Regions from separate parts of the Mammaliicoccus sp. Dog046 genome, predicted to be linked through region 2. Evidence: riboswitches for the same ligand, from Rfam matches in the RefSeq annotation. Region 2 holds a riboswitch; the other holds the start of a gene.

Region 1 (11,728 bases), 290 kb from region 2:
AGCGAATAACATAAGTGCAGTAGTATGACCATCGTGACCACATGCATGCATCACTTGATCATTTTTACTTTTATATCTAATATCATTCGCTTCTTGAATAGGTAAGGCATCAATGTCAGCTCTATATGCAATTGTCTGATTTGAGTTTCCTTCTAAATATCCAATAACCCCTGTATCGATAGGGCGTTCATATGTAATGTTTAAATCTTGCAAAAATGACGCAATAAATTCTGTAGTCTCATATTCTTGCATACTTAATTCTGGATGTTCATGTAAGTATCTTCTAGTTTCTTTAACAAATTTTAATTCAGACATTTAACTCAGTCCTTTATTCTTTGTGTTTATTTTTGATTTTAGAAAAATGAGACTGAAACAATATATGTCTCGGTCTCTCATTTTTCTTATATTTTTAGTTTTATTGATTTAAATTACGTAATGCTGAAACAATTTCTTTTTTACCGTCTTCTACGTCAGCTGATTGCTTAATTACTTTAGCTGGTGTACCAGCAACAACTGCACCGGCAGGAACATCTTTAGTAACAATTGCGCCAGCAGCAACAATCGCACCTTTACCAACACGAACACCTTCAAGAATTACAGCATTTGCTCCGATTAATACATCATCTTCAATAATGACAGGTGAAGCACTAGGTGGTTCAATAACACCTGCTAATACTGATCCTGCACCAACGTGAACATTTTTACCAGTCGTTGCACGACCGCCTAAAGTTGCATTCATATCAATCATCGTACCTTCGCCAACAACTGCACCAATATTAATTGTTGCACCCATCATAACAACAGCACCATCTTCAATGACTGCATGTTCTCTAATAAACGAACCTGGTTCAATACGTGCATTTGTATTTGTTAAGTCTTTTAAAGGAATTGCTGAATTACGACGATCTTGTTCGATTTCTAAGTCAGTTATAATAGAAGCGTTTTGCTCATAAAAAGCTTTCCAATCTTTTGCGTCACAGAAAATTGTCTTAGACGTTTCTGACCCGAATACTTTGAATGTAGTAGGGAATTCAACATTATCAAATGTCCCGTTTGCATACACCTTTAAAGGTGTTACTTTTTCTGAATCACTAATATATTGAATAATTTCTTCTGCTGTAAAATCTTTGACCATTTTAATTTCTCTCCTCGTTTAAGTTGTTATAAGTATAGTAACCATTTTCTTTATTTACTAATATATCCGCAACGTTTATTGCACCATTAGCGAAAATATCTTTTGATTGTGCACGATGTGTAATTTCAATTGTTTCATCGTGACCAGCGAACAATACTTGATGTTCTCCCACAATCGTACCACCTCTTTGTGAACTAATGCCAATCTCAGAGGGTTCTCTTTTTTCATTTTTTTCATGTCTATCATATACAGGTGTTGATTGTTCTCTTTTTTCTTTAATTGCATCATATAATTGTACAAGTGTCCCACTAGGTGAATCTACTTTTTTATTATGATGTTTTTCTAACATTTCAATATCAAAGTCTTCTAATAGTGGTACTGCATATTGAATGATTTCTTTTAAAATATGCACACCGTAGCTCATATTTGCACTAAAGAATACGGGCATTTGCGTTGATTTTTCTTTTAACTTTTCAATAATTTCTTCTTTTTCTCCTGTTGTTGCAATCACTAAAGGCAAATTAAAATCTTCATCTAATAGTGGTACTAACAATTCCGGATTTGAAAAGTCGATAGCAACATCCGCTTCAGGTACTAAAGTCATTGAGTTAAAAGCAGGGTAGGGATATTCCTTCGTTGGATCTTTAACGACTACACCAACGATTTCATTTCCACGTTCTTCTGCAAGTCTAGCAACTCGTTCATTCATTGCGCCATAACCGATTAATAAAATTCTCATTGTTTTACACCATCTTTAAATGTATTAAATGCTTCGCTTAACACTTTTTGTTCATTTTCTTCTAACGTTACAAGTGGTAGTCTCACTTCGTAATGACCAAAACCAAGTTCTGAAGTTAATAATTTAATAGGTACAGGATTAACATCGACACTTAATGCGTCTAATAATGTCAACATATTATGATTTAACTTTTCAGCGTTCTCTAATTGATTATTAGAAACCTCATCAAATAATTGTTGTGTTTCAAATGGAACAGCATTTGCAACTACTGATATAAGTCCTTCTCCACCTAATTTGTAATAGTCAAGCATATTATCATCGTTACCGCTATATAATGCAAAATCACTTGGTAATTGCTCTTTTAAAGCTTTTGCATATTCCAAGTCACCAGTGGCATCTTTCAAGGCAACGATATAAGGATGCTCACTCAATTTCAATACAGTATCAATCTCAATTGTCATATTTGTTCTTGAAGGAACATTATATAATACAACTGGTAGTTCAACTTCATTTGCAATTGTTGTAAAGTGAGCAATTAATCCACGTTGAGACGTCTTATTATAATAAGGTGTAATGAGCATAATTGCGTCAACACCTAATTCTTTCGCTTTTATGGATGCCTCAATTGAAGCTTGTGTGTTATTTGTACCTGTACCAGCAATCACTGGTACACGTCCATTAATTTTTTTAATACCAACTTCTAGTAATTCATTTCTTTCTTCTGATGTTAAAGTTGGATTTTCTGCAGTAGTACCGTTGATAATAATACTTTTAACGCCATTTTCTATTAAGAACTCTATATGATTTTCAAATGCTTCGTAGTCTACATCCTCATTTGTGAATGGTGTTGTAAGCGCAACGCCTACACCTGTAAAAATATGTGACATACTTGACACTCCTTGTTTTATTTATTTAATTGCATAACTTGTTCTAATACTTGAACTGCATTTAAACTTGCGCCTTTAAGTAAATTATCTGAAGTACACCAAATATGGAAAGTATTCTCTAATGACTCGTCTTTACGAATACGTCCAACAAAGACCTCATCTTTACCCGTAGCATGAATCGCTAATGGATATTGATTATTTTGTACATCATCTACAAGAACGACACGCGCATCTTCATCAAATAAATGTTTTAAATCTTCTACAGTTGCTTTTTTTTCTAATGTTACATTGATGTGTACACTATGACTGTCTTGAACAGGTACACGTACACATGTTGCTGTAACATTTAATGATGGTTGACTTAAAATCTTTCTAGTTTCATCAATCATTTTTTGTTCTTCTTTTGTATAACCATCTTCTTGGAATACATCAATATGTGGTAATACATTGTTATAAATAGGGTGGGGATAGTTCTTCGGTGCTTCTCCCTTTTCACCATTTGATAAATCTTCACGACCTGCTAATCCAGAACCTGACACAGCTTGATAAGTTGTGTATGCGACTCTTTTTAAACCATATGAATCTAATAAAGGTTTAAGTGGTACGACAGATTGAATTGTTGAACAGTTTGGATTTGCAATAATTTTACGATCTAATTTAGGTTCGTTTACTTCAGGAACAATTAAATCAATGCCTTCATGCATTCTCCATTGACTTGAATTATCTATAACGATAGCACCATGTTTTTCAAATAGTGGGGCGAACGTTTTACTTGTACCGCCACCTGCACTCATGATGACATAATCAAATTGACCACCCGTCTTTTCTTCAGTTAATGCTTCTACGATATATGTTTTGCCTTGGAATTCAATTTCTTTTCCGGCTGATTTTGGTGATGAAAATAATACGAGTTCATCAAATGGAATTTGTTTTCTATCTAATACTTCTAATACTTTTTCTCCTACTAAACCTGTTGCACCAACAACTGCTAATTTTGTCATTTTATTCACTCCATTATCAATTATATATTAAACGCTTTACTCAAAGTTCGAACGGCATGTTCACCTAATTCTCGATCAACAACATATGAAATACTAATTTCTGAAGTCGTCGTTTGGTAAAAATGAATGTCATTACTAATTAAAGTACGAAATGCTTTAGAAGCAATACCTGACATGTCTCTCATACCTGTTCCAATGACTGAGAGCTTAGCATAATTATCTTTCATTTTGTACTGAAGGTGAGGGTAAATCACCATTAATTCTTCAATAATTTGTTCAATTTCTACAACATCAGAATCTTTAATTGTAAAAGAAAGCTGCAATCCTTGTTGATTCTCAATTTGAGATATCATATCAACATTCATTGATGATGCCTCTAATGAATCAAATAATTTTTGTAATAAATCAAAGTTCTGCATAGGATATGTTAAAGTCACGTGTATCATATGTGAATCTAATGCAACTCCTGTCACTGCTTTTTTCTCTAATATTTCTGCTTGTGGCATAATCCATGTTCCTTTCACGTTTGATAATGTTCTTCCAAGATAAATTGGAATGTTGTAATTTTTAGCGATTTCAACGCTTCTTGATTCTAATACACCAGCACCTAGTGCACTCATCTCCATCATTTCTTCAAAGGAGACTTGTTCTAGCAACTTAGCTTCTTTATAAACTCTAGGATCTGTACCATAAACACCATCAACGTCTGTATAAATTTCACAAGACGTATCCATTTGTGCTGCTATGGCTACTGCTGTTGTATCCGAACCACCACGACCTAAAGTCGTAATTTCTAAATGATCATTCACGCCTTGGAAACCTGCAACGACAAGCACATCATTCGTTTCGAATGCCGCTTCAAATCGTTCTCCATCAATTTCAACAATCTTGCTCTTCAAATGATGACCTTCTGTTTTAATACCAGCTTGATAACCTGTCATTGCCTTAGTGTTAACACCAATATCATTTAACACCATAGACAGATATGAAATGGTTTGTTGTTCGCCAGTGGTTAAAAGTAGAGCCAAATGTTCATCTTTAGGCTGAGTCGTAAGCGTAGCAATATTCTCTAACAGCGTATCAGTTGTTTTACCCATTGCACTTACAACGACAATCAATTTTTCTCCATTATCTATCCGTAATTTCAACATATGTGCGATATTTTTAATTTTATTAAAATCTCCCACAGACGTACCACCGAATTTTAAAACACTTTGATTCACTATAATTCCTCCTATAAAATCGAGAGGACAACGCCTTAATATAAATAAAAAACAAGTTCGGGATGCGAACTTGTTTAAAATTATATATACAAGTGATGCACTCCATTATTCTTAAGATAATGACAGACACTTAGCTCTTAACCTGAATGTCCAACATAATACTTCTGCAAAAAATATTATATTTCGGCATCGCACCCTTTCGCTCCTCCAAGATTGCAGTCTAATAGGGGAGTTACTCATGATTGATGCGCCTCATCAAAAACATATTCAATTGGTATGCATTCATTATACATAGAATGAATATTCATGTAAAGAGAGAAAACAGATAAATTAAAAAACTCTAAAAATTCTATACATCTTTACGAAAAAAATAAGAGCTGGTTCACAATTATATGTGATCCAGCTCTTATAGATTTATAGTGTACTAATTAATTATATACACCTTGATCTTTTAAGTATTCTTCATAAGTGATTTCTTTAGAAACTGCGCCATCTTCTTTTAAGTCGATTACGCGATTTGCGATTGTATTAATAAATTCAAAGTCATATGAAGTGAATATTAAAGAACCTTTGAAGTTCTTCAATCCATCATTCACTGCAGTGATACTTTCTAAGTCTAAGTGGTTTGTTGGTTCATCTAATAATAGTACGTTAGAATTTGATAACATCATTTTACTTAACATACATCTTACTTTCTCTCCACCAGAAAGGACACTTGCTTTTTTCTTAACTTCTTCACCACTAAATAACATACGACCTAAGAATCCTCTTAAGAATGTTTCCGTTTGTTCTTCAGGTGGTGCATATTGTCTTAACCAATCTACTAAACTCATATTGATACCTTCAAAGAATTCTGAGTTATCTTTTGGTAAATATGATTGAGACGTAGTTACGCCCCATTTAACTGAACCTTCATCAGGTTCCATTTCACCTGCTAAAATACGAAGTAGGGTAGTTTTAGCAATTTCACTTTCTCCTATTAATACTGCTTTATCATTAGGATTCATTGTGAATGAAACATTATCCAATACTTTATTGCCGTCTATTGTTTTTGAAACATTTTGTACTTGTAACAATTCATTACCAATTTCTCTTTCAATATTGAAATTAACAAATGGGTATCTTCTAGATGAAGGTTGAATATCATCAAGTTCAATTTTATCAAGCATTTTCTTACGACTTGTTGCTTGTTTTGATTTAGATGCGTTCGCACTAAATCGAGCTATAAAGTCTTGTAATTCTTTAATGCGTTCTTCTTTTTTCTTATTTTGGTCTTGTGCCATTTGTGAAGCTAATTGGCTTGACTGATACCAGAAGTCATAGTTACCGACAAATAATTGAATTTTCCCGTAATCTAAATCGGCAATGTGTGTACACACATTATTCAAGAAATGTCTATCATGTGATACTACAATAACTGTATTCTCAAAATTGATTAAGAAGTCTTCTAACCATGCAATTGCTTGAATATCTAAACCATTGGTAGGCTCATCTAGTAATAGAACGTCTGGATCGCCGAATAAACTTTGCGCTAGTAAGACTTTTACTTTTTGATTATTTTCTAGTTCTGACATTTGTTTATCATGCAATTCATCTTTAATTCCTAAACCTGAAAGCAAAACAGATGCATCCGCTTCAGCATTCCATCCATTCATTTCAGCAAATTCACCTTCAAGTTCTGCTGCACGCATACCGTCTTCATCAGAAAAATCAGGTTTCATGTAAATTTCGTTCTTTTCAGTCATTACGCTCCATAATTTTTCATGACCTTTAAGTACAACTTCGATTACTTTTTCATCTTCGTGAGAAAAGTGATCCTGTTTTAAAACTGCTAAACGTTCATCTTTACCAAGGGAAACATGACCTGATTGTGAATCTAATTCACCTGATAAAACTTTTAAGAACGTTGATTTACCTGCGCCGTTAGCACCAATAAGTCCGTAACAGTTACCTGGCGTGAACTTAATATTTACATCTTCAAATAGCTTACGATCACCAAATCGTAAACTTATATTAGTAACTTGTAACATTAAATGACTCCTTTTCATTAATACTTCTACCGATGAATTATATCATAAATGAAACAAAAATGGGCAAGAGATTGAACAGTCGTTACACGAAGTAAAATGCATGTTATAATAAATAAACGAATAATATAAGAATGGAGAATGACATGGCACAAGAAAAAGATACACTTGTAGGTCGTATTGACTTTTTAAAAGTCGATAGATTAGAAGGTTCAACTTACCATTTGCTAGGACCAAATAGTGAACAAATTAAAATGAATGCTTCAGAAGTAGATGAGGGCGATGAATTAGAAATCAACGAAGAATATAGTTTCTTTGTTTATCCAAGTCGATCTGGAGAATTATTTGCTACACAAAACATGCCAACAATTACTAAAGACCGTTATGATTGGGTGAAAGTATTAAGAGTAGATAGAGAAGGTGCTGCTGTTGATGTTGGTTTACCTAGGGAAGTATTAATTCCTTGGGAAGATCTACCTAAAGTCAAAGAATTATGGCCACAAAACGGTGATATGATTTTCTGTACATTAAGAATAGATAGTAATAGTCAAATGTTTGCACGTTTAGCAACAGAAACAATCGTAGATACGATGTTTAAAGCTGCAGAAGAGACAACATTACATCAACATGTTACAGCAAGACCATATAGATTATTAAGAGTGGGTACATTCTTATTATCTGAAGAAGGTTATAAAATCTTCGTACATGAATCTGAACGTAGACATGAACCTAGATTAGGTGAAGCAATGGACGTTAGAATTATTGGCGTTAAAGAAAATGGCGAATTAAATGGTTCATTTTTACCATTAGCTCACGAAAGATTAGATGAAGATGGCCAAGTCATTTTCGATTTATTAGTGGAATATGATGGAGAATTGCCATTCTGGGATAAATCAGATCCAGAGGCAATTAAAGAAGTATTCAACATGAGTAAAGCAAGTTTCAAACGTGCAATTGGTAGATTGTATAAACAGAAACTAATTACAATTGAAACTGGTAAAATCAATATCACTAAAAAAGGTTGGGCCCAAGTAAAATCTGAGGACTAATTCATTTTTAAAAGAGGCTGGGACATAATAAAATGTCTCAGCCATTTTTACTATTTAGTCATCCTTGCCGGGATAGATTATATTTCTGTCCCGCTCCCTTTTTTGTTCACTTCTTCATTTATAGCCATAAGAATATTGACAGATTTTAAGGAAAGTTGTAAATTATAAATGTAACAATATCGAACATAAATGCACAATTGAATATTTGGATCGTGACTATTCAATTAGGCGAAAACCACAATACTCGAGGTGAATCATATACCTCTTGTCTTGTGGTATTTTTATATCAAATTATTGGAGGTATAGATGCCAATGATAATCAAACAAGTACTAAACAATAATGTAGCTATAGCAAGAACTGAAAGTGATGAAGAAGTAATTGCTATGGGGAAAGGTATTGTATTTCAAAAGAAAAAAGGAGATTTTCTTGCCAATCATACACCTGAGAAAATCTTTAGGTTAGATAATCAGGGAGTAGGTTGCCATCTTCAATCATTAATTAACGATGTACCAATACCAATTATTACAACTTGTTATGAACTGATATATGATGTGCAAAGTAAATTTAATTTTAATTTTCAAGATTACATCTACATCACATTAACTGAACACTTGCATCATGCGATAAATATATATAAAACGGATAACAAACTACATACATCACCGATAGATATTAAAGAAATTCATCCTCGTGCATTTGAAGCAAGTATTTACGCTTTAACGCTCATTCAACGTAACTTAAACATTTCATTCCCAATCACTGAAGCGAACCACATTGCATTACATTTTATCAATGCTGAACAACCTAAAGGTACAGAACTTAAGCATGATCATCTAAATGGGAAATTGAAATTCAATGAAGTGATTCAATGTTTAAATGATATTGGTATTGTACGTAATAAAGACAATGCATACTACTACGACCGATTTCTGCAACATTTAAAATATTTCTCAGAGCATTTAACTGATGAGCGTAAAGATGTACAGCAGCACATTGATTTATCATTGCAACAGCATTTACACACGCACTATCCAAAATCATTCCATTATGCCAATGAATTATTAAATTCGATCTCTAATATGTTCAACATTGTTATTCAATCACATCATTTGTTCTATATCCAACTGCATATAGAACGCATATTATCATCTCAAAAGGAAGGGGAATCAAATTATGAATAGAGAAGAAAATATGATGTTAGGTTTTACAATTGTCGCAATTGCAGGTGATGCGCGTAGAGAAGTAATGTCAGCAATGGAGAAGGCGAAACAAGGTCAACTTGAAGAAGCGCGCAAACATATTGAAAGTGCCAATGAATTTATAACAGAAGCACATAAAGAACAAACGCAATGTCTTGCTCAAGAAGCCAGTGGTGAATCTTCAGAACTCAGCTTTATTATGGTTCACGGTCAAGACCATTTAATGACGACGATGGCATTGAGAGATGCTGCAAATTATATCATTGATATTTACGAGCAATTACAATCTTTAAAAAAATGAATAGGTGATACAGTTGAATAAAGTAATTAAATTTATTGAAAAAATGAAACCATTCTTTGAGAAAGTTGCTTCAAACCCTTATTTAACAGCTATTCGTGATGGTTTCGTTGCATTGATGCCAGTTATCTTATTTTCATCATTATTTATATTAGTGGCTTATGTCCCAAATGTATGGGGATTCCACTGGCCAAAACATGTCGAAGAAATCATTATGAAAGTTTATACCTTCACAATGGGTATGCTTGCACTGTATATGGCTGGAACAGTAACGAAGTCACTGACAGATCATAAAAACTTAAAATTACCGAAAACAAATCAAATTAATGTTATTTCAACATTTGTTGCTGCGGAATCATCATTATTAATTGTAGCAATGAATCCTGTTAAAGATGGTATTAGCATTGATATGTTAGGTACTAAAGGTTTAATCGCATCATTTATCGTTGCATTTATTATTCCGAATATCTATAAGTTCTTTATAGGTAGAAATATAACAATTAAAATGCCACCACAAGTACCTGGTAACATTGCGCAAGCGTTCAAAGATATGATTCCTTTCGCAGTGTCGGTGAGTTTTTTCTGGATAGTAGATATTATCATCCGACAAGTAGCAAGTGGTAACCTTGCTGAACTTGCAACAATCTTGTTAAGCCCATTGTTTACAGCTGCAAACGGGTATTTAGGATTTGCATTAATCTTTGGTTTCATGGCATTTTTCTGGTTTATCGGGGTACATGGTCCTTCAGTAGTTGGACCGGCTGTCATTGCTATTATGTACAATAACCAAGTTGAGAATTTACGCTTATTTAGAGAAGGTCAACAAGCGGATATTGCATTAACACAAAGTACGCAAGACTTTGTTGCTTTAATAGGTGGTACAGGGGCAACATTATTAGTTCCTTATTTATTCATTTTCTTATGTAAATCAAAAGAACTTAAAGCAGTAGGTAAGGCATCATTTATTCCGACAACATTCGCAGTAAATGAACCATTATTATTCGGTGCACCGATTATATTAAATCCGGTGTTTATGATCCCATTCATTATTACACCTATATTAAATTCATGGATTTTAAAGTTCTTCGTTGAAAATTTAGGCATGAACGGATTTATGCATTTCTTACCATGGCCAACACCAGGTCCAATTGGTATTTACATGGCGTCAAACTTCGCACCTTTATCTTTACTGCTTATCGCTGTGATATTGATTTTAGACTTTATCATTTGGACGCCATTTGTTAAAGCATACGACAAAATAAAATTAGAAGAAGAGTGCGTTTCTATAGAAAACCAACATATCACGAATGAACAACCAGTATCTTCAGATAAAGCAGAACCACAAGAAGAAACGAATTATGAATTAAAAGAACAAAAAAATGTATTAGTTGTATGTGCTGGTGGTGGAACAAGCGGTATATTAGCTAACGCTTTAAACAAAACAGCAACTGAGAAACAAGTGAATTTAAATGCAACGGCAAGAGCTTATGGACAAGATATGGATTTAATTAAAGATATGGATATAGTCATACTTGCTCCACAGATGGATTCTATGAAAGACGAAATGAAAAAATATACAGATCAATATAATGCATTATTAATGACAACGACTGGTAAAGAATATATTGCATTAACAAGAGACGGGGAAGCAGCAATCAAAAAAATATACCAATTATTATCTACAAACGAAAAATAAAGAAGGAGTATGAAGATGTTACAATTACCAAAATCATTTGTACTAGGCGCAGCAACTGCTGCATATCAAGTTGAAGGTTCAAGCAAAGTGGATGGAAAAGGGCGCGTGTTATGGGATGAATTTTTAGAACAACAAGGACGATTTAGTCCAGATCCGGCGAGTGACTTTTATAATAGATATGAAGAAGATATTAAATTAGCAAGTGAACACGGCATTAAAGCCATGCGTATATCTATAGCTTGGTCACGTATATTCCCTGAAGGATTTGGAGAAGTTAACGAAGCGGGTGTATGTTATTACAAAAATGTATTTGCTACATGTAGAAAATACAATGTCGAACCTTATGTAACACTACATCATTTTGATACACCAGAGACATTGTTCAAAAAAGGTGACTGGTTATGCAAAGAAAATATCGACCATTTTTTAAATTATGCTGAATTTTGCTTTGAAACATTTAAAGATGAAATTAC
Region 2 (11,728 bases):
ACCTTTGTATTGCATTGCTAATGCTTCTGCCTTCGCAACTGTTCTATTTAAAACGGTAATATCATTAACGCCACTACCATTTAAATTCGCAACTGCTAATTCTGCCATTTCACCTGCACCGATGATCAATGCTTTTTTATTATCTAATTTACCAAGTACTTTCTTTGATAATTCAACTGCAGCATAAGATACAGATACAGCATTCGAAGCAATATCTGTTTCATGATGTGCACGTTTTGCTAAAGTTATGGCTTGTTTAAATAATCTATTAAACATTGTTCCTGTTGTTACTTCAGTTTGTGCAACTTGGAATGCATCTTTCATTTGGCCTAATATTTGTGTTTCACCTAGAACCATAGAATCTAATCCAGATGTTACTCTAAATAAATGATCTACTGCTTCATTCTCAGTTAGAACATTCGTATAGGTTTTAATAGTGTCTAACGATTGACCAAACCAATCTGCTAAAAATGACTGAATGTAGTATCTACCTGTATGTATTTGATCTACAACAGCATATACTTCAGTTCTATTACAAGTTGATAAAATGACACATTCTAATATTGATTTCTTATTACTAAGAGTTACAAGCGCGTTTTCTATTTCTTGATCATTAAATGCTAACTTCTCACGCATCGCAACGTCTGCAGTCTTATAGTTTACACTTACTACAACTACATGCACTTCTAACGCCCCCATTAATTTATATCCAATGCTCAAATTATAACATTTCTAATCTAGGAATGTGAGTTATTTGCTTAAATAAATTGTGACAATAATGACCAAATTTGATCCGTCTTATCTTTATTTAATGATGAATAACTTACTAATTGATCATCTGGATCGACTTCTAATGTTTGTCTGATGATTTTTAAATGTTTTTGTACTTTCCCTTTTGGAATCTTGTCTTCTTTTGTAGCAATGATAATCGTAGGGATTCCAAAATGTTTCAAATAGTTATACATTAAAACATCATCTTGTGTTGGTTTATGACGAATATCTACAAGTTGAACAACACATTGCAACGATTGTCTCGTCGTTAAATATTGTTCTATCATCTTACCAAATTGTTCTCTTTGTTTCTTACTGACTTTCGCGTAACCATAACCAGGTACATCTACGAATACAAGTTGTTCGTCGATATTAAAGAAATTTAATGTTTGTGTCTTCCCTGGTTTAGATGACGTTCTCGCCACTTTCTTCCTTGAAATTAAGGTATTTATAAATGTAGATTTTCCTACATTTGAACGACCACTTAATGCTATTTCAGGCAATCCTGTTTCAGGATATTGTTTAGGGTCTACTGCGCTTATTATTATGTCTACATTATTTGGATTTATTTTCATATTAATCTCCTACACATTCGTTTCTTCTATTATAGCTTACTTGCTAATGATTTTAAACATAACTAAATGATAGAGGCTGAGACAATTATGTCCCAGCCTCTATCATTCATTAGTGATTATGCTGATGTTTTCTCATCATTTATTAAATTACCTTCACTATCATATAAGTTCGGTTGTTTGTTATCTCTTATTGTAGCTTCAGTGATAACGACTTTACTTATTTCATCGCTTGAAGGAATATCAAACATAATATCAATGAGTGCTTCTTCAATAATAGAACGAAGTCCACGTGCACCTGTTTTACGCTCAATTGCCATTTCACTAATTGCATTTAAAGCTTGCTCGTCAAATTCTAATTCAACATCATCAAGTTCAAGCATTTTAGTGTATTGTTTTACAAGGGCGTTTTTAGGTTGTGTTAAGATATTTTTCAATGCTTCAACATCTAAAGTTTCTAAATTAGCTACAATTGGAATTCTACCGATAAATTCTGGTATTAATCCATAAGATTGTAAATCTTCAGGTCTAATTTGAGACAATAATGATGCTTCATCATTGAAATCTTCACTCGCACTACTAAATCCGATTACTTTTTCACCTAATCTACGTTTGATTACTTCATCAATTCCGTCAAATGCACCACCTAATATAAATAGAATATTAGTTGTATCAATTTGAATGAATTCTTGGTTTGGATGCTTTCTACCGCCTTGTGGTGGAACACTTGCAGTAGTACCTTCTAATATTTTAAGAAGTGCTTGTTGTACACCTTCACCTGAAACATCACGTGTAATTGAAGTGTTTTCAGATTTACGAGCGATTTTATCAATTTCATCTACATAAATGATGCCTTTTTCTGCACTTTCAACATCAAAATCTGCAGCTTGAATTAATCTTAATAATATATTTTCAACATCTTCACCAACATAACCAGCTTCAGTTAAACTTGTCGCATCTGCAATAGCAAATGGTACGTTTAATGATTTAGCTAATGTTTGTGCTAATAATGTTTTACCGCTACCTGTAGGTCCGATTAATGCGATGTTACTCTTTTGTAAATCCACACCATCTTCGCTATCTGTCGGTTGTTGTACACGTTTATAATGATTATATACAGCAACTGCTAATGATTTTTTAGCATTTTCTTGACCAATAACATAATCATTTAATTGTTCCAATATCTCTTTAGGTGTAGGAACTTCAGTAAATTGTTCTGGTTCTTGTGACTTCAATTCTTCCTCAACGATTTCTGAACAAAGTTCAATACATTCGTTACAGATATATACGCCACTCCCAGCAACAAGTTTTTTAACTTGATCTTGTTCTTTTCCACAGAAAGAACATTTTAAGTTTTCTTCACCATCGTTAAATTTAAACATTTTTACACCCCTATTCTTTTTAGACTATACTAAATCTGTTTTATTATTTCAAATTAAACGGTTTATAAAAAGAATTCAGGCTGGGACATTAATGCCTCAGCCCAAATTCTTAGTATTTAATTTAGTAAGTTCTAAACAAATATTATTCGCCTTTTGATTCAGAAACCAATAAGTCGATTACTTTTTGGATTTTAAGGTCATTGACTAAGATGTCATTGTTACCTAATGTTGATTTAATATCTTCAACAGATAAACCAAATTGTTCGCTCATTTTAGTTAATTCAGCATCAACATCAGCGTCAGAGATTTCAATGTTCTCTGCATCAGCGATTGCTTTAAGTGTTAAGTTAGTTTTAACACGTTTTTCAGCGTCTTCTTTCATTTGCGCTTTAAGTTCTTCTTCTGATTGACCTGAGAATTGATAGTATAACTCAAGGTTTAAACCTTGTTGAGAAATACGTTGTTCAAATTCTTGCATCATACGATCTAATTCAGTAGTAACCATTGCTTCAGGAATTTCTACTGTAGCATTGTCAGAAGCTTTTGTGATCGCTTCTTCTTTTTCAGTTGCTTCAGCTTGATTCAATTTAGCATCTTCTAAATCTTTACGTAATTTTGCTTTATATTCGTCAACAGTTTTAACTGATTCGTCAAGCTCTTGAGCTAACTCATCATCTAATTCTGGAACTTCTTTACCTTTAACTTCATTTACATCACATTTGAATGTAGCTTCTTTACCAGCTAATTCTTCAGCATGGTATTCTTCAGGGAAAGTAACAACAACATCTTTGCTATCATTAGCTTTAAGACCAATAAGTTGTTCTTCGAATCCTGGAATGAATGATCCAGAACCAATTTCAAGGTCATATCCTTCAGCTTTTCCACCTTCAAATGCTTCTCCATCAACGTAACCATCAAAGTTAATGTTAACTACGTCGCCTTCAGCGATTTCGCCTTCTTTAACTGATAATTCAGCTTGACGACTTACAGCATCGTTTAAAGCTTTGTCGAATTCTTCTTCAGTAACTTCGCGGTCTTGTTTTTCAATAACTAAACCTTTATAGTCACCTAATTCAACTTCTGGTTCTACAGTTACAGTAGCTTCAAAGATAAGTTCTTTACCTTGTTCCATTTGAGTAACGTCAATTTCAGGACGATCAACTGGATTGATTTCTGCTTCTTCAACTGCATTACCGTATGCTTCAGGTAAAATGAAATCTAATGCATCTTGGTATAAAGATTCAACGCCAAATCTTTGTTCAAATAATGGTCTTGGCATTTTCCCTTTACGGAAACCAGGTACATTAATTTGTTTAACGACTTTCTTGAATGCTTTATCTAAACCTTTATCTACTTCTTCTTTAGGAACCGTTACTGTTAATAAACCTTGGTTACCTTCTTTCTTTTCCCATGTTGCTGTCATGAATAAAAACCTCCGTGATTATCCTAATTTATAAATTTTCAACTCTTTAATTATAACATAGCTTTCTGATGTTTCAACTATAGTGTTTATATTCATGTTAATTTCTGAATAAATTCAATAAAAACATCCCAATCTTCTTGGTCAACACTATTATAGTTAGCGTCTATATTAAGGCGTTCCGTCAAAAGTTTCAAGTAACATGCAATAATTTTTTCATCATCCATGGATTCTATTGATAATGGATACATCATAATCGCATGTTGATTTAATAAACTTGTAGCTAATTCAATCGATGACGGACTGTCATTTTCAAGTTGGTCTATAACTTTAGGAATGATTTTTGTTTTAAAATGTGTTCGTTCTATACCTTCAAGTTCAGTTGGACATACAGTTATCGTTTCTTCTAACTTTTCAAAAGTGACATCTGCAGACCATTCACTTAGTCTCAAGTACTCTAATATTAAACTTTGAACATTCGTATGCAATGTTTCATTTTCAATAATTTGAGCTAAAGTTAAATTAAATATGCCTAAGTGATTTTCAATTAAATCGATTAGCAATTGAATTTGTTCTTCAAATGCTGTCTTCTGAAATATCGCTAATATTTCAGATGCTTTCATTTGTCTTTGGTCAAGTTTAGCTTTTGCCATATCTTGTATCGGCAGTAAAGCCATTCTTGTACTGTGTTCAATGTTTTCGTCTTTAATTTGATTTATAATTTCTACTACAGTTTGATATTGTTCAAGATGGAATAAACTTTCTACAAAGTATATGACTATTTGATCATAATATTCGTGACCTTGATTTAACAATATACTTGCTTCTTCTCTTAATTCCAAATAATGACCACATGATTTTAATACTTCGCACTTTTTCAGCGATAACACTTCGTCCATCACAAAGTGTTGCTCATATTGTTCAAACAATCGATACGCTTCATCGAAGTCCTCTGCTTGAATCGCATGGTTAATATTCGTGATAAGTTGTTTTTTCAATTTTGGAAACGGAATAATTTCACTCAAGGCTATTCACCTCTTTTATAAATGCCATCAATAATAAGACTACTCCATGTTTCATAATTGTTATTTGAAGCTAATTCAGATTGCTTAACCCAGTTAATTCTAAGTGTATCTGTTTCTTTCGCTTCAACACTTGATTTTTTAACTTTTAATTTAAACACAACACCAATATGAACTTTGCCAACTTCATTCTGATCGTCATTAATAAATCCGATTAAGTCTAATTGAGCAACGTCTTCTTTATTCAAACCTACTTCTTCTTGTAACTCTCTAGCTGCATTTTCTCGTATAATTGCATCAACATCTGATGCATCAGGCACGTCATTCATATGACCACCAACGCCGATCGAACTCAGGCCATGCAATCTACCTTCTCCACCACCGGTTAATCGTTCATATACAAGTACGTCATTATCTTCATTTTCTAAAATACAATATGAAATCAATTGTTTATATGAAGGATCTTCTTCCATGTCACCACGACGTTTGATTTCATATTGATTAATTGTTTCATAAACATATTTCATTTCTTCATCTTCAATAGATTTAAATCCATTGAATTGATATGCTTCATTATTAAAAATTTTAGCTCTTGGTACTACTGTAATCATTTCATCAAATTTAGACATAGTTCTCTCCTTATTTGTTTTACTATACTAGTTTATCAAAGCGTTTAAATGGCGTAAAGGAGTTGAAATCTCAATTGTTAATTTATATAAAAAAATGACTTGAACAATTCATTGTTCAAGTCATTTTTAAAATACTTATTTAGCTAAAGCGTCTTTTGCTTTAGTCGCTAATTCTGCGAAAGCTTTCTCGTCTGAGATAGCAATTTCAGAAAGCATTTTACGGTTGATTTCAATACCTGCTACTTTAAGACCATTCATTAAACGGCTATAGCTGATATCGTTTTGACGTGCTGCCGCATTGATACGTGCAATCCATAATTTACGGAATTCACGTTTCTTCTGACGACGGTCACGGTAAGCGTAGTTACCTGATTTCATTACTTGTTGCTTAGCAACTTTATATAATGTATGTTTTGATCCAAAGTAACCTTTAGATAATTTTAAGACTTTTTTACGACGAGCTCTCGTCACTGTTCCACCTTTAACACGTGGCATGATAATTCCTCCTTAAATTGGACCTTCAGTCCCATATAATTATTATTTTACGTACGTTAACATTTGTTTTACGCGTTTAGAATCTGATTTAGATACTAATGATGCTTTACGTAATTTACGTTTTGCTTTTGTAGATTTGTTTGCGAATAAATGTGAAGTGAACGCTCTAGAACGTTTTAATTGTCCTGAACCAGTTCTTTTAACACGTTTAGCTGCTCCACGATGAGTTTTCATTTTAGGCATTGAATTTTTCCTCCTATTATTTCGGTTTATTTGTCGTTTGAAATTGGCGCTAACATTAAGAACATTGAACGCCCTTCCATTTTAGGTCTTTGTTCAACAGTTGCTATGTCTTTACAAGATTCTGCAAAGCGTTCTAACACACGTTGACCAATTTCTTTATGCGTAATGGCACGCCCTCTAAATCTGATAGATACTTTAACTTTATCTTCTTTAGATAAGAATTTTTGAGCATGCTTTAATTTAGTTTCAAAGTCATGTTCTTCAATTGTTGGACTTAATCGAATTTCTTTAACATTAACGATTTTTTGCTTCTTACGCATTTCTTTTTCTTTTTTCTGCTGTTCGAATTTGTATTTACCGTAATCCATGATTCTTGCAACAGGTGGTTTAGCATTAGGTGCTACGATTACAACGTCTAAATCTACTCTTTCAGCCATTTCAAGGGCTTCAAATTTAGATTTAACACCTATTTGTTCACCATCTTGGCCAATAAGGCGTAGTTCTTTTGCACGAATTTTGTCGTTAACTTGAGTTTGATCTTTAGCTATGGTTGACACCTCCTAGAATTTTACGAAGTCGTCCAAGAAAAAAAGAACGAATGCACAATGCACCCGCTCTTATCCATAAACATTAAAGGTTTATTTTTACCTGCTAACTGCATTTCGCGTCACTACAGGTGAGAAGCGGGTATGCTTCTACTTGGTCCGTTTCGTATTCAACAAAAACTATCATACCAAGTATAAACCGTCATGTCAATGTTTATTTAATATTCTTTTCGAATTGTTCCATATCAACGTCTTGACTTAAGTCAACTTGTTTAAGTGGAATCATTTTCGTTTTATATTTTACTTTATGGAAGATATAAAATACTAAGAACACTGGTATACCCATATAAGTGATAAAGAATCTGCGAGGATCGAAATCACCTGTTTGAATAAAATCAACATCTTGGCCAACTATAACAATTGCACATAATGCAAAAGCAAATAACGGACCGAATGGGAACCACTTAGCTTTATATTTCAGTTTCGATTTATCATAATTTTGAAGATCGAACGCTCTTCTAAATCTATAATGACTAATCGCGATACCTAACCATGCGATGAATCCAGTCATACCTGACGCAGCGATGATATATTCATATGCACCACCACTTAAATGTTCAATTGCAAAGATTAACACAACAACTAACGCAGTTGCAAATAATGCCATATATGGTACACCAGATTTGTTTGTTTTAGAAAATACTGGTGACGCCAATTTATCTTTACTCATTGAGAATAACATTCTTATTGAAGCATACATTCCTGAATTACCTGCTGATAATACAGAAGTTAAAATAACTGCATTCATAAATGAAGCTGCGAAGACAAGTCCAGCATTTTCAAATACAAGTGTGAATGGGGATTTTGCAACTTCATCTCCACCCATTAAATTCGGATTAGTATAAGGAATAATCATTCCAATAACAAATATTGCTAAAATGTAAAACAATAATATTCTCCAGAATACTTGTTTAATTGCTTTCGGAACAGCTCTTTCTGGATTTTCAGATTCACCTGCTGTTATTCCGATTAATTCTGTACCTTGGAACGAGAATCCGGCAACTAAGAACACACCTAATACTAATAAGAATGTATTAACATTAGAATGTCCTAAGAACGGCGCATCCCCTGCTACAAAGTTTTCAAATCCTAAGTATTGACCACCGAGTATACCGAATATCGTCAATAATCCAATACCAATAAATATAATTACCGTTGCTACTTTAATAAAAGCAAACCAATATTCGCTTTCCCCGTATACGCGAACAGAAAGTGCATTCAGACCGAATATTATCAGCATGAATATAACGCTCCATAACCACGATGGTAGAATTTCTAATGGTTGCCAATAACTAACCACTTGTGATGCAATCGTAATGTCCGCTGCAACTGTGATTACCCAGTTAAACCAGTAATTCCAACCTAATGCAAATCCTAATGAAGGATCAACAAAACGTGTTGCGTACGTACTAAACGAACCAGATACAGGAAGATACGTCGCCATTTCTCCTAATGAAGTCATAAGGAAGAATACCATCAAGCCAACAATAGCATATGCTAACAAGGCTCCCCCTGGCCCAGCATCTCTAATCGCTCCGCCTGAAGTCATAAACAAACCTGTTCCGATACAACCACCAATAGCTATCATCGAGATATGTCTGTCTTTCAATTTTCTTTGTACATTGTTCGTTGAATTTTCTTGAGACATGTTTTTTTCCTTTCTCCATTCCACAATCGAGCCACTAAAAAAGCCGCATATCTATTTGAGATATGCGACCGATATATGATCATTCCATATGGTAGCACATCACTTAGTGTGACAGTTCAACACTTATTAAATGCTGACCCAACGAATAATACTATGGTTACTATTCGTTTCGGCAACATCCCCTTTCTTCATTTCAACATACGCGCCATAACGCTTCTGAATGATTACTGATGAATATTGCAACCTCTAACTCATTACTGAGGAATATTTAATTAAATTTCACTATTAAAACTATACCCGATGACTCATCGAATTTCAATAGTATATTACTTTTTCAACCTAATATCATCAACTAAACTCCAAATGAATTCATCTTTTTCTACTGTTTTTGAATCTTTTGAGCCATATTGACGAACATTCACTTCTTGATTTTCTACTTCTTTATCGCCTACAACGAGTTGATAAGGAATTTTTTGCATTTGCGCTTCACGGATTTTATAACCCATTTTTTCGTTTCTATCATCAATATGCACACGAACACCTTGAGATTTCAATTCATCTTGTAATGATCTTGCATATTCATAATGCATATCTACATTAACAGGAATGATTTCTACTTGCTTAGGTGCTAACCAAACTGGGAATACACCTTTAGTTTCTTCTATTAAGAATGCAGTAAAACGTTCCATTGTAGAAATAACACCTCTATGAATTACAACTGGACGATGTTCTTCCCCATCATTTCCAATATAATTCAAATCAAAACGTTCTGGTAATAAGAAGTCTAACTGAGCAGTTGAAAGTGTTTCTTCTTTACCCATCGCAGTCTTCACTTGAACATCTAATTTAGGACCGTAGAATGCCGCTTCACCAATTGCTTCTTCGTATGGTATTTCCATTTCATCGATAACTTCTTTAAGTACAGCTTGTGCACGATTCCACATTTCATCGTCATCGAAGTACTTTTCTTTATCTTCTGGATCACGTAAACTCAATCTAAATGTATAATCTTCAAAACCAAAGTCTTTGTATACATCAAGTATCATATTTACTACGCGTTTAAATTCTTCTTTAATTTGATCAGGTCTTACAAATATATGCGCATCGTTTAAAGTCATTCCACGAACACGTTGAAGCCCTGAAACAGCACCACTTGCTTCATATCTATGCATCATACCTAATTCTGCAATTCTAATTGGCAGTTCACGATATGAGTGGCGACTGTTTTTATAAATCATCATATGATGCGGACAGTTCATTGGTCGAAGTACAAGTTCTTCATTTCCTAAATCCATAGTTGGGAACATATCTTCTTGATAGTGATCCCAGTGCCCTGATTTTTTATAGAAGTCTACATTCGCCATGATTGGTGTATACACATGGTCATAACCCATTTCTACTTCTTTATCTACAATATAACGTTCTAATTCGCGTCTAATTGTAGCACCATTTGGTAACCATAAAGGTAATCCAGCACCAATATCTTGATTTGTAGTGAATAATTCAAGCTCTTTACCAATTTTTCTATGGTCACGTTCTTTTCTTTCTTCTAATACTTTTAAGTGCGCTTTTAATTCTTTCTTATCGAAGAAAGCTGTACCATATATACGTTGTAACATTTTATTATTTGAATCTCCACGCCAATACGCACCAGCTGTAGAAAGTAATTTAAATTCTTTGATTTTTGAAGTTGATGGTACATGTACTCCGCGACAAAGATCTGTAAATTCGCCTTGTGAATATAAAGTAACATTTTCATCTTCAGGAATTGCATCAATCAATTCTAATTTATATTCATCGTTACTGAAAAATGCTTTCGCTTCATCTCTACTTACGACTTTACGTTCAACTTTGAAGTTTTCATTTATAATTTGTTTCATTTCTTTTTCAATCGCTTCAAAATCATCGCTAGAAATTTTGTGTTCTGTATCTACATCATAGTAGAATCCACCTTCAATTACTGGACCGACACCAAACTTAACATCTCCATATAATCTTTGTAAGGCTTGTGCCATAAGGTGAGCTGTAGAGTGTCTTAACACTTCTAATGCTTCATTACTACCTGGTGTAACGATTTCGATATCCCCATCGCTTTCCAATGGTCTAGTTAAATCTACTAATTGTTGATTAAATTTACCAGCAACAGCTTTTTTTCTTAAACCAGGACTAATAGATTGAGCGATTTCTTCAGTTGTAGTGCCTTGCTCAAACTCTTTTACATTACCATCTGGAAACTTAACATTTATAACACTCATAATGACATCCTCCTCAATATTAATAAAGAACATAAAAAAGAGACCTCATCCAAAGGGACGAAATCTCTCGCGGTACCACCCTCATTAACGTACATAAAAACGCGTACGATAACTCTACATAAGATAACGGTCTTGAGCCGAATGTGGATTAACACACCATGTATGAGGGAGTAACCATATATATTGCAATATCTCAATTCCAGCAAGATGAGATTCTCTGTGATTGCGCCATAGACGTCATGTCCTCTAAATTTTTATATTCATTTATGATAATACAATTATACAACGCTCATTTAAAATATCAAGTTTAAATTATGCTCTATAATTTTTACCTTCAAGCATCATCTCTTCAGAAAGTGTTTTAACTCTTTCCATAATTCGACTCGCTTTCGTCAGTTCGACACCTTGTCTCGTCTTGCTTAAATGCTCTTCTAATTCATTCAAATTGAAGTTTGAACTAAAGAACGTCGGCATTTTATGAACCATTCTATAATGCAGTAATGGTCCTAATATTTCGTCCCTTACCCATGCGGTTAACTCTTCTGCACCAATATCATCTAATAATAATACTTCTGCTTCACGAACTGCTTCAAATCTCGCACTAAATGAACCATCATTAAATCCATTTTTTAGAACGCGAATAAATTCTGGTAAATAAATAATCGTAGAGGATTGTTTTTTAACTT

Evidence for each region. Region 2 has a riboswitch for lysine ahead of P3U32_RS05550 (amino acid permease). Riboswitches for the same ligand answer to the same signal wherever they lie in the genome.
Region 1: it holds a riboswitch for lysine, as region 2 does, so the genes downstream of both, P3U32_RS07040 (aspartate kinase) here and P3U32_RS05550 (amino acid permease) in region 2, are expected to answer to the same signal.

Annotation. Positions count from the first base shown of each region.
Region 1 covers NZ_CP120131.1:1,387,261-1,398,988, forward strand. The annotation lists gene P3U32_RS07015 (M20 metallopeptidase family protein) at 1-315, opposite strand, end outside; gene dapD (2,3,4,5-tetrahydropyridine-2,6-dicarboxylate N-acetyltransferase) at 416-1,135, opposite strand; gene dapB (4-hydroxy-tetrahydrodipicolinate reductase) at 1,137-1,874, opposite strand; gene dapA (4-hydroxy-tetrahydrodipicolinate synthase) at 1,871-2,761, opposite strand; gene P3U32_RS07035 (aspartate-semialdehyde dehydrogenase) at 2,779-3,762, opposite strand; gene P3U32_RS07040 (aspartate kinase) at 3,783-4,985, opposite strand; lysine riboswitch at 5,073-5,249, opposite strand; gene P3U32_RS07045 (ABC-F family ATP-binding cassette domain-containing protein) at 5,414-7,015, opposite strand; gene P3U32_RS07050 (CvfB family protein) at 7,159-8,061, shown strand; gene P3U32_RS07055 (CAT RNA binding domain-containing protein) at 8,368-9,243, shown strand; gene P3U32_RS07060 (PTS lactose/cellobiose transporter subunit IIA) at 9,236-9,562, shown strand; gene P3U32_RS07065 (PTS lactose transporter subunit IIBC) at 9,576-11,255, shown strand; gene lacG (6-phospho-beta-galactosidase) at 11,271-11,728, shown strand, end outside.
Region 2 covers NZ_CP120131.1:1,097,211-1,108,938, reverse strand. The annotation lists gene hemA (glutamyl-tRNA reductase) at 1-684, opposite strand, end outside; gene yihA (ribosome biogenesis GTP-binding protein YihA/YsxC) at 759-1,346, opposite strand; gene clpX (ATP-dependent Clp protease ATP-binding subunit ClpX) at 1,463-2,725, opposite strand; gene tig (trigger factor) at 2,868-4,148, opposite strand; gene P3U32_RS05575 (hypothetical protein) at 4,241-5,170, opposite strand; gene P3U32_RS05570 (NUDIX domain-containing protein) at 5,173-5,796, opposite strand; gene rplT (50S ribosomal protein L20) at 5,932-6,291, opposite strand; gene rpmI (50S ribosomal protein L35) at 6,334-6,534, opposite strand; gene infC (translation initiation factor IF-3) at 6,561-7,091, opposite strand; ribosomal protein L20 leader region at 7,115-7,241, opposite strand; gene P3U32_RS05550 (amino acid permease) at 7,294-8,787, opposite strand; lysine riboswitch at 8,872-9,044, opposite strand; gene thrS (threonine--tRNA ligase) at 9,114-11,042, opposite strand; gene dnaI (primosomal protein DnaI) at 11,355-11,728, opposite strand, start outside.